Linked DNA regions of Defluviitalea raffinosedens. The protein of the gene in region 1 interacts with the protein of each later gene in a pairwise test. Links are inferred from orthologs where the notes say so. Each region holds a gene or a part of one and is shown in the gene's direction. Other genes may lie near its edges. The genes, in order: JOD07_RS11460 and ftsZ.

What was found.
Region 2: the proteins of JOD07_RS11460 (region 1) and ftsZ interact in binary tests that used the Bacillus subtilis proteins (3 or more experiments, as listed by UniProt). The link is inferred for Defluviitalea raffinosedens from one-to-one orthologs.

The regions. Positions count from the first base shown.
Region 1 is NZ_JAFBEP010000017.1:26,521-32,271, forward strand. What follows is about bases 2,676-5,622. They hold JOD07_RS11460 (cell division protein SepF), read left to right. Parts: upstream 2,676-3,893; coding sequence 3,894-4,352; downstream 4,353-5,622. Other genes in these bases: JOD07_RS11450 (biotin/lipoyl attachment domain-containing protein), read left to right, coding at 2,676-3,167; JOD07_RS11455 (YggS family pyridoxal phosphate-dependent enzyme), read left to right, coding at 3,183-3,881; JOD07_RS11465 (YggT family protein), read left to right, coding at 4,366-4,653; JOD07_RS11470 (YlmH family RNA-binding protein), read left to right, coding at 4,672-5,460; JOD07_RS11475 (DivIVA domain-containing protein), read left to right, coding at 5,475-5,622. In the rest of the region: spoIVA (stage IV sporulation protein A), read left to right, coding at 1-1,160; JOD07_RS11445 (DUF6465 family protein), read left to right, coding at 1,335-1,526; more of JOD07_RS11450, read left to right, coding at 1,665-2,675; more of JOD07_RS11475, read left to right, coding at 5,623-5,751. UniProt on the Bacillus subtilis protein: Cell division protein that is part of the divisome complex and is recruited early to the Z-ring. Probably stimulates Z-ring formation, perhaps through the cross-linking of FtsZ protofilaments. Its function overlaps with FtsA.
Region 2 is NZ_JAFBEP010000004.1:103,761-109,990, reverse strand. What follows is about bases 3,307-6,220. They hold ftsZ (cell division protein FtsZ), read left to right. Parts: upstream 3,307-4,159; coding sequence 4,160-5,281; downstream 5,282-6,220. Other genes in these bases: spoIIGA (sigma-E processing peptidase SpoIIGA), read left to right, coding at 5,496-6,220; JOD07_RS04840 (cell division protein FtsQ/DivIB), read left to right, coding at 3,307-4,000. Also shown: murD (UDP-N-acetylmuramoyl-L-alanine--D-glutamate ligase), read left to right, coding at 1-692; putative lipid II flippase FtsW, read left to right, coding at 698-1,849; murA (UDP-N-acetylglucosamine 1-carboxyvinyltransferase), read left to right, coding at 1,970-3,223; more of JOD07_RS04840, read left to right, coding at 3,260-3,306; more of spoIIGA, read left to right, coding at 6,221-6,230. UniProt on the Bacillus subtilis protein: Essential cell division protein that forms a contractile ring structure (Z ring) at the future cell division site. The regulation of the ring assembly controls the timing and the location of cell division.

The DNA.
Region 1 (5,751 bases):
CAGGACACCTGGAAGGTGAGAATCCCAGAATGGTTCATACTCCCTGGTATGAGTATGAAATACCATTTACTGAAGCAGCAGAAATAGGCACCAAAAAAGTAATTAATGATCATTCCACCATTGGTATTGTTGTAACCACTGATGGATCAATAACGGATATTCCAAGAAATGACTATGAAGAAGCTGAACAAAGAGTAATCAATGAGTTAAAAGCTATCAATAAACCATTTGTAGTATTGCTGAATTCTGCTAAACCTTATGATTCTCAGACTCAGGAATTGAATAGAGAACTTTCAGAAAAGTATAATGTGCCTGTTATCACCTGTAATTGTGCACAGTTGAAAATGGATGATGTAAATAGAATTATGGAAAATGTTTTATATGAATTTCCAATTCAAGAAATTCAATTTGTTTTTCCTAAATGGGTCGAAGCATTGGATACGGATCACTGGATGAAAAAGCAATTGGTATCAGCTGTAAAAGATACAATGTATCCTGTTTATCGGCTTAGAGAATTAAAAGATGCATTGGAAGATTTTAAGAATTATGATTTTATAAAAAAAGTATATCAAGATAAAATTAATTTAGGAACAGGTATTATAAGAATTGAGTTGTCCACTGCTGATCACCTTTTCTATAAAGTTTTATCTGAAACTACCGGAATGGAAATTGAAGGAGAGCATCAGCTCATTTCTCTTATTCGTAAACTGGCTGATACAAAGAGAGAATATGATAAAGTGGCCTATGCTTTGCATGAAGTAAAGCAAAAAGGATATGGGGTGGTGACTCCAATGCTGGATGAATTAAAACTGGAAGAACCTGAAATAGTTAAGCAAGGAAACCGTTTTGGAGTAAAACTTCGCGCCAGCGCTCCCTCAATTCATTTAATTCGTGCCGATATAGAAACAGAAGTTTCACCTATTGTAGGTACAGAAAAGCAAAGCGAAGAATTAGTTAATTATTTAATGAGTGAATTTGAAACCGATCCGAAAAAGATATGGGAATCTAATATTTTTGGAAAATCTCTTCATGAATTAGTAAATGAAGGATTGCAGAATAAACTTTATCGTATGCCTGAAGATGCACAAATGAAACTTCAAGAAACACTGCAGAAAATCATTAATGAAGGAAGTGGCGGCTTAATTTGTATTATTTTATAGACATAAGCTGATAAAAAGCAAAGGCATTTCTCTGATATTTCAGAGAAGTGCTTTTGCTTTTATAAAAACTTGACAAAAAAAAAGGCATGTAATACAATAAAGGAAAAATTATACATTAGAGGTTGGATAAATACATTGATCATTGTTTTGATTTAAGAATAAGGGGAGATGGGAATGAAAGAAGAAGTATTCATTCAGTTTAATGGGAAAGAAGTATTATCATCAGACTTACTGAAAAAATTTAAAGAGATCTGGAAAGAAAAGTCGATGAAAGTAAAGGATATAAAATCATTGAAATTATATTATAATGTGAATGAAGAGAAATGCTATTATGTTGTAAATGATACTGAAACCGGTTGTTTTTGACACTCTTAAAAGAGTGTTTTTTTTACTTGTTTTTTCTCTTTGTATCCGTTATATTAAAACCAAGTGTTTAATATCAAATATACAAAATACATAAAGTTCATATAAAAATATTTCATTATAATTAAGCGTGGGGATTATATGGCGAATACAAAAACGAGAAAAAAGAGAAAAAATCATAAGCAAAAGAGAAAAGAACGTAGAATCGTTATAGGGGGGTTCCTGTCAGTTATCTTAATGATTTATTTAATTGGTTCCGGATTTAAATTAACAAAAAAAATTCCTTTATCCATTGAAGTGGTGCAAATGGGAACCATTGATAACAATATACATGTAAAAGGAATCATTGTTCGTGACGAAACAGTTATTAAAAGTACTAAAGCAGGCAATATTCAATATTTTATCTATGAAGGAGAAAAAGTTAAGTCAGGCACTCCGATTTGTATGGTTGCAAATAATTCCGCTTTATCACAGATTCAAAAGGAACTTGACAAAATCAATGAAAATATCATAAAAGTCCAGGACCAGAGAAAAGAGTTTTCTACAGTTCAAAAAGATATTCAGAATGTTAATTACCAGATAGATGATTTGATTGATAATCTGAGAAGTACTTATTCAAACAAAAATTTTATCCAGATTTACTCAATAAAAAATTCTATTCAGGTGGAAATTGAAAAAAAGCAGATTCTCCTGTCCCAAGAAGATTCCTCATCACTTAAAAATCTGGTTTTGCAAAAAAATACTTATGAAAATCAACTGGCTGCAAATTCCGATGTTGTTTTAACGCCAAAAGGCGGAATCATATCTTATTATATTGATGGACTGGAAGAAAAATTCACTCCAAAAACTTTAGATAACTTGGCTGTAAAAGATTTAGAACAGAATTCAGAACCCAAAGATATCAGCCAAATGCAAAGCGTAGAAAAAAATGCACCGTTATTTAAAATAATCAATAATTATGATTGGTATATAGTTGGAAGTCTTTCAGCAGATTTGGCAAAGGATTGGGAAGTGGGGAATCAAGTATCCATTCAATTTAATGATGGACAGCCTCCTATCAAAGCAAAGATTTATAAAATTAAGCCTGTAGATCATGATGTCATCTTTGTGTTTCAAACGACAGAGCAAATGACACCTTTGATTTCTAAAAGAAATATTGAATTTGAAATTGTCCGAGAAAATTATGAAGGAATTAAGATACCAGTTAACTCAATTGTTGAGAAAACCTTCTTGAAAATTCCAAAAGAATATGTACAACAATCCGGAAGACAAACGGTAGTCATTAAAAAAGGAATGGAAAGTGACGAACTTATACCTGTTGAAATGGCTTTTGAAGATGAAAAAAATATATATATTCTTCAAGAAGCTTCCGCTTTAAAAATGTATGATACTTTAGTCTTACCTGAAAACACTGAATCAGAATATGTTATCAAAGAAAGTCAATCCAGCATTGGCGTATTTGCTGTAAACGGAGGAATAATACGATTTAAAAAGATAGAAATCTTAGTCCAGAATAATGATTATGCAATTGTTAAACAGGATACTCCTTCCGGAATAAGATTATATGATCAGATTGTTTCCAATGCAAAGAATGCTAAAGATAATCAACTTTTAGACCAGTTTCAAATTATAGAAAATGATTAAAAGGAGTGCAAAGGTATGAATTCCATCAAAGCCAATATTGAGGAAATCAGAGATAAAATTAGAATTGCAGCAGAAAAAAGTGGTCGTACAGAAAAAGATATTACTTTAATTGCTGTAACAAAAACAATTGACATACCTCGAATTAAAGAAGCTATATCCTGTAATATATGCCATATAGGTGAGAACAAAGTGCAGGAAATCATGAAAAAATACGATGCGATTGATTCAAATATTCATTGGCACCTGATCGGACATCTTCAAACCAATAAAGTAAAATATATTATCGACAAAGTAGATTTGATCCACTCTGTGGACAGTGAGCGTTTAGCCTATAAAATAAATGAAATGGCAGAAAAACATAATAAGATTATGGATATATTATTACAAGTCAATATTGCAAAAGAAGAAACTAAATTTGGATTAATGGTGGAAGAAGTTGATCCTTTGATCGATAAAATAAAAAGTTTAAAAAATATACACGTCAAAGGTCTTATGACTATAGTCCCATATGATCCAAATCCAGAGAATAATAGGATTCATTTTAGAAATATAAAGCAATTATCTGTTGACATTGCTAAAAGAAATATTGATAATATAAGCATGGAAGTTCTTTCTATGGGAATGACAAATGATTACGAAGTTGCAATAGAAGAAGGTTCAAATATGGTAAGAATTGGGACAGGTATATTTGGGCAGAGAAATTATAATGTATAAGGAGGGTGTCAAATGGCAAAACTTTTTGACAAGATGATGGATGTAATGGGGTTTGGTAATGGAGAAGATGATTATGAAGAAGAAGTGGAAGAAGTAGAAGAGAAAGCTGAAATTCCCCAAATTCGCAATTATCACACTAAAAACAATTCTAAGATTGTAAACATACATACAAACGTTCAAATGGAAGTAGTGATTACTAACCCTGAGAAATATGAAGAAGCTCAAGAAATTTGCGATCATATTAAAGCTAAGAAACCTGTTGTAATTAATTTAGAAAATCTGGATCATATTATTGCTCAAAGAGTAATGGATTTTTTAAGTGGAGCATGTTATGCCTTAAACGGTGATGTTCAACGGGTTGCGAACAATATATTTATCATTGCACCGGAAAATGTGGATATTGCCAATAGTTTTAAGGAAGAGTTAAAGACAAAAGGGATTATTCTTCCTTGGATGAGCAATGTAAAATAATGGAGGATAATTTATGGATTTAAGTTCAATTTTAAGCTCAGCCTTGGTAGTTTTCTTTAATTTACTTGATATGCTGATTTTTATTAGGGTACTTCTTTCTTGGTTCCCTTTTTCACATGGCAATCCCATCGTTGCATTGATCTATCAATTAACTGAACCTATTCTTGGTCCTGTTCGATCCCTTATACAAAGATCTGTACTTGGCGGAAGGGGCATGATGATTGATTTTTCTCCAATTATCGCACTGCTTCTTTTAGAATTTGCAAAAAATATTCTAATATACTTAACAACGCTTATTTAAGTTAATGAAAGGACTACAATGATTAACAAGGAAATATATTTAAAGAATTTTAATGATATCGAAGAAAGATTAATTGCCAGTAAAATCCTGGATCGTGCAAATACTGCATTAAGAGATCATGCCAATACTTTTACCGATTTTATTGATATGTATAAATTAAGCAAATATCTTGTCATGGTCCATAATATTTCCGATCTTTCCATAAAGGCTTTTGGTGGATATCCTGAAAGTGAAAGAAAAATAATAGGTTTTTGTCCAGACTATAGAGAATTACAAGATTATGATTTTCCTGTCACGCCAGTTGAAATTCATCTTAAAAGTTCCAATGAAGAATCCATATCTCACCGAGATTATTTAGGTTCTGTTTTGGGACTTGGGATAGAAAGGAGTAAAATTGGCGATATACTGGTATATGATCATAAAGCTATTGTTTTTGTGAATAAGGACATAGCATCTTATATCATCAATAACTTATTTAAAGTTAAAAATATAAAAGCAGAAGCAAAGGAAATTTTATTGGATGAAGTTGTTCTTCCCGAGCCTAAGATAAAAGAAATTACTTCTACCGTTTCATCTCTTAGAGCTGATTCGATATTGAGTGCCGGTTTTCAGTTATCGAGAAGCAAGATTGTGGATTTAATAAAATCTGAAAAGGCATTGATCAATGGAGTAATAGCAAGTCCTGCCTCCCACATTAAAGAGGGAGATTTTTTAACACTAAGAGGTTTTGGCAAAATTAAATTGGCTGAAGTCAGAGGAAAAACTAAGAAAGATCGTGTGAGCATTGTAATACATCGGTATGTATAGGGGGGACATTGATTATGCTTACGCCACTGGATATTGAATCACAAGAATTTAGAAAGAAACCGTATGGATATTCTATTGAAGAAGTAGATAAATTTTTAGATGATGTGATAGAATCCTATGAGAAAATTTATAAGGAAAATATAGAATTAAAAGATAAGATTTCTATGTTAAATGAAAGCATTCAACACTATAAAGCTCTGGAGCAAACCCTCCAAAATACGCTGATACTTGCTGAAAAAGCTGCAGAAGATACAAAATCTGCAGCGTATCAAAAAGGAGAGCAAATAAAAA
Region 2 (6,230 bases), on another replicon or contig:
ATATTTGTAGAAAAATGAAGGGAAAAATGTGTGCCCAAATCATACCCTTCAGCAGAAAAAAAGAATTAGATGAAGGAGTATTTGTAAAGGATGACGAAATATACGTAAAATGGAATAAAATTAATACTGGTATTTGCAAAATCAGTGACCTGCAAATTTTGGGAGATCATAATGTTGAAAACGCTTTGGCAGCAACAGCCATTACGATTTGCATGGGAGTACCTGTTGAGATTATTAGAAATATCTTAATTGGTTTTAAAGGCGTAGAACATAGAATAGAATATGTTGATACAATAGATGGAGTACAATACTATAATGATTCTAAGGCTACCAATGTTGACGCAGCAATTATTGGAATCAAAGCAATGAAAAGGCCGATTGTATTGATTGGCGGCGGAATGGATAAAGGAGCGGATTTTACAGAATGGATTGACGTATTTCCTAATAAAGTAAAGTATCTCATTTTAATAGGAGAAACTTCTGATAAGATCATTCAAACTGCCCATGAAAAAGGTTTCTTTAACATAAAGAAAGCCTCATCCATAAATGAAGCTGTAATTTTGGCAAAGGAAATTGCAGTGAGTGGAGACTGCGTTTTACTTTCTCCGGCATGTGCCAGCTGGGATATGTTTAAGAGTTATGAAGAAAGAGGAGAGATGTTTAAACAAGCGGTTTATGCTTTGAAAGGGTGAAAGAAATGGAATCTGCGGTATCCCGAAAATCCCAAGGACGAATAAAGGGAGCTAAGGAAAAAAGAATTAAAGCAATAAGAACCCAATGTGATTTCACCATTTTGTTTACCGTAGGATTGCTGGTATTATTTGGGCTGGTTATGATTTTTAGTTCGAGTTATTACTATGCTTTAAATCATTTTAATGACATGTACTATTTCTTAAAAAAGCAGGCACTTTGGTCTGTCATTGGTTTTTCAGCCATGATTTTTATGATGAATTATGATTATAAAAATATTAAATTGCTAGCGATTCCTGGGTATATTGTTTCTCAAATTTTGCTTGTACTCGTGTTATTGATTGGGCAAAAAGTCAACGGATCAAAGAGATGGCTTTTTGGATTTCAACCTTCGGAGTTAGCTAAACTTACAATTATTTTCTTTATGGCTCTTATCATCTCTTATAACAGAAATAAACTGAAGAAATTTTCGGGATTATTATTTTATTTAATATTTGTAGCAATTCCAGTTGTTTTAATTGCTATACAAAACTTGAGTACTGCAATTGTTGTTCTATTTATTGGAGTTGCCATGCTTTTTGTAGCGAGTCCTAAGATTTGGCACTTTTTTGTGTTAGCTTTACCGGTTTTAGGCGGAGGGGCTGCTGCGGTAATGCTTCCACAATTTGCCTATAGATTAGACAGAATTCAAATCTGGAAAAATCCATGGATAGATCCCACTGGTAAAGGATACCAGCCCATTCAATCCCTATATGCAGTAGGCTCTGGGGGTTTGTTTGGATTAGGGCTGGGGGAAAGCAGGCAAAAACTTGGCTTTATTCCTGAGGCTCATAATGACATTATTTTTGCTATTGTATGTGAAGAATTAGGATTAGTTGGAGCAATAGCTTTGTTATCTTTATTTTTAATTTTGATTTGGAGAGGTATAAAGGTGGCTATAAACGCTCCTGATTTGTTTTCATCTTTAGTGGCGTCGGGAATAGTATGCATGATAGGGATACAAGTTCTCATTAATGTTGCAGTTATTACAAAAACAATTCCTACAACCGGAATGCCGTTGCCTTTTATCAGTTATGGAGGATCGTCGCTATTGTTTACTATGTCTGCTATGGGGATATTGCTTAATATATCAAGATATTCTAAATTGAATAAGTTATAGAATTCATTGAACTCCTGAAGCTTGATGGGATACTTGTCCAGGTCTGTCACAACTTATATTATTATGCATACTATAGTTATATATAGGCTTACCTGACAGTTTCAGGAGGTGTCTTTCTTTATGGGCAAATTTTATATAGATGGAGGAAAGCGGCTTGAAGGAACACTGCGGGTCCAAGGAGGAAAAAATGCAGTACTTCCGATATTAGCCGCAACAGTATTGAATGGGAATATAAGTTATATTCATGATTGCCCTCAAATATTAGATGTTCTTACGATGATCAGTATTCTTGAAAGAATTGGGTGCAACGTGAAGTGGGAAGGTAAAACCTTGATTGTTGATTCCTCTACTGTTTCCTCCTATGAAGTACCGGAAGACTTAGTAAGAGAAATGCGTTCTTCGATTATTTTATTGGGTTCTGTGCTTGGAAGATATAAGAGGGTTATTATCTCCTATCCCGGTGGTTGTCCATTGGGCCCCAGACCGATTGATTTGCACTTAAAAGCGTTAAGGCAATTGGGTGTTCAAATTAAAGAGGAGCGCGGATTTATTATTTGCGAAGCTTCAAAATTAACTGGTGCAAAAATTCATTTAGATTTTCCCAGCGTAGGAGCTACAGAAAATATTATGCTTGCAGCATCTCTGGCAGAAGGGACAACGGTAATCTATAATGCAGCGAAAGAGCCTGAAATTAAAGATTTACAGGATTTTTTAAATGGTATGGGTGCAAAGATTTCGGGAGCTTCAACTGATGTCATTTATATTGAAGGAGTAAAAACTTTAGGTAAAGTAGAGCATAAAGTAATCCCTGATCGGATTGTTACTGGTACCTATCTTGCAGCAGCAGCAATTACAGGAGGGGAAATTGAACTTACTAATGTTGAACCCAATCATATACAGGCAATAACATCTAAATTGAGAGAAATTGGATGTACTCTTATTGAAAAAGAAAACAATATTTACTTAAAGGCACCAAAGCAACTAAGAAGTGTGGATATTGTCCGTACTCAACCATATCCCGGATTTCCGACAGATATGCAAGCACAAATGATGGCTTTATTAACAATTGCTTCAGGAACCAGTATTATTACTGAAACAGTATTTGAATCGAGATTTAAGCATGCGGAAGAGCTCATGAGGATGGGAGCAGATATAACTATAGAAGGACGTACAGCAATTGTTAAAGGTGTAAATGAACTCACAGGAACCGCGGTTCATGCAAAAGATTTAAGAGGTGGTGCGGCTTTAATCATGGCAGGATTAGTTGCACAAGGAAGTACAGTAGTTGAAGGAGCAAAGCATATTGAAAGAGGATATGAAGAAATTGATAAGAATCTTCAATTATTAGGAGCCAGTATCCGAAAGATCAATTAAAGCAATGATTTGAAGTGAAAAACGAAGGTGAAGCAAATGGGAAGAATTATACCAATTAATAATGTTCAAAACCAGCCCAAATTTACAAAAATCGTACTTATTATGGTTTTAGTTGTTGTGTTTTTCCTTTTATTTTTTACTTCTCCGCTTTTTTCAGTTCAAAAGATTGAAATAAGGGGAAATGAGCATTACTCAGAAGAGCAAATCCTTGAAAAAATAAATTTTCATTTAAACCAGAATATATTTTTGTTTCAACAAAAAAAAGCTGAAAAACTGCTGTGTAAAGATCCATATATTGAATCGGCAAGTATAGAAGTAAAATGGCCCAATCATGTCAGAATTCAAATTGATGAAAGAAAAGTGGTAGGATATGTTCCTTATGTAGGGACATATCTTTATATAGATAAAGATGGACGAGTATTGGAAACATCACCTACTTATAAAGATCATCTTCCAATAGTTCAGGGGCTGGAATTTGATCATTTTGAAATTGGAGAAATTATTCCGGTTAAAAATAAAAGTTCTTTAAATATAGTGGCAGTGATGGCACAGATGATGTTAAAATATGATTTGCTTGAAGATATTATAAAAATTGATGTAAGTGATCCAACCGATACGCATGTATATGTAAAGAAATTGGACGTATCTATGGGTAACATAGAAGAATTTGACAAAAAAATACAGTGGATGATTCAAATTATGAACGTGTACGATATGGGTAAGGTGGATCTGAAAAACATTGATAAAGGGCGAGCGGTTTTTTCACCGTTAACTTAATAAGTTTTAATTTAGAATAATTTATTATTGAATAATGCATAAAAACCAATTATTATATAGTTAATTGGAATATCCACTTAAGATAAATTTACATAGAAAATCATTGAGTTTTAGTGTATAATAAAACATTATGGAATGTTTAGCGAAGGGGGATTAGCTGTGCTGGAATTTGACATGAATCAGGACCATGTGGCACAAATAAAAGTAATTGGCGTAGGCGGTGGAGGGAATAATGCCGTTGATCGAATGATAGAAGAGGACTTAAAGGGTGTAGAATTTATTACTGTAAATACCGATCGGCAGGCATTAAGTCGTTCAAAAGCTACGGTAAAAATTCAAATTGGTGAAAAAATAACCCGAGGATTAGGTGCAGGTGCAAATCCAGAGATCGGTACCAAATCTGCAGAGGAGAGTCGTGAAGAAATTATTGAAGCGATAAAAGGTGCTGATATGGTATTTGTTACAGCTGGTATGGGTGGAGGAACTGGTACTGGAGCGGCCCCTGTGATAGCAGGTATTGCAAAACAAGAAGGAATCTTAACAGTAGGTGTTGTTACAAAGCCTTTTGGCTTTGAAGGCCGTAAAAGAATGTTGAATGCAGAAAAAGGTATTGCAGAATTAAAGCAAAACGTTGATACTTTAATTATTATTCCTAATGATAAGATATTGCATATTATTGATAAAAAGACAACTATTATTGAAGCGTTTAAAAAGGCTGATGAAGTTTTACGTCAAGGGGTCCAGGGGATTTCTGACTTAATTTCCAATCCTGGTATTATTAATCTGGATTTTGCAGACGTAAGAACTATTATGTCTAATAAGGGAATAGCACATATGGGAATTGGACGAGCTTCTGGCGAAAACAAAACGGAAGTAGCTGCCAAAGCAGCCATCCATAGCCCATTATTAGATACCAGCATTGATGGTGCAAAAGGTGTATTAATCAACATTAGTGGGGGATCCAATCTTGGTTTGCTTGAAGCAAATGAAGCAGCTAACCTTATTCGTGAAGCTGTTGACCCTGAGGCAGAGATTATTTTTGGAACAACTATTAATGATGATTTAGGAGACGAAGTGATTGTAACAGTAATTGCTACTGGTTTTGAAAGCAATTTTGGAAGTACGATTGGAAGTACGATTAAAACACCTACTCCTAAAAAAGAAGAAACGATCGTACAGCCTCAAAAAGAAATTATTACAAATCCACCTATTTCTTCGGAAAAAGTTGACGAACCTAGTTTTATTGATATTCCTATCTTTTTGCAAAGAAGAAGAAGATAATATAGAATGTTTATCGCATAAAATGGGACAATTCACTATGATTAATTAATATGTATTTGTATTGCATAAAAGGTATAACTTTGTGTTATATCTTTTTTTTATGCAATCAGACGATTTTACAAAAAATGGTACGATTATTATGTATAATAGTTATATGTACATCATAGAAAGAATATAAATGAATAGTAGTATTATAAATGGGGGAAGTATAACCATGGAACGACCATTTCAAATAGAAATATATGCGGATGTTGTATTCTTTCTTAATCTTGTAATGGATTATTTTATTTTATGGATCGTAAGCAAAATCATTAAGAAAAAAGTATCTTTTAAAAGACTTCTTTTAGGAGCTTTTTTAGGCGCACTTTTTTATTGCCTGATGATCTTTATTCCTATATTTAGAACAACATATAACTTAATAGGCATAATAGGATTGCCTATGATTCCTTTAATGATCACCTATAAACCCCAATCTTTAAAAAATTTAATTAAACTTTTTATCCTATTTCATGGAACAGCTTTTGCCCTTGGAGGAGCTGGGATTGCACTATTCTATTACTTAAATATCGGAAAGGTTATTCAGGATGCTTTCCAATTTAAAATAGAGAACTTTCCTATAGTGTTATTATTTGTTTCTTGTGTTTTATCGTATTTCTTTATAAAAACGATATGGTCTTGGATTCGTAAATATACTACGAAAGAAGGGACCTTATATCGCATCAAGATTTCCTTTAACGGACAGCAAATTGATGCCAGTGCGCTTCTCGATACGGGAAATGCACTATATGATCCTTTTAGTCAAAGCCCCGTTATTGTTGTAGAATTTTCTTCAGTTAAAGCATTTTTACCTGAATCCATTCAAAAATTGTTTTATGATAATAAAGAGAATGATTTAAGTCTACTTACCCAATCCATAATTCAAACTCCTATCAAGGCTAAGTTAAGAATG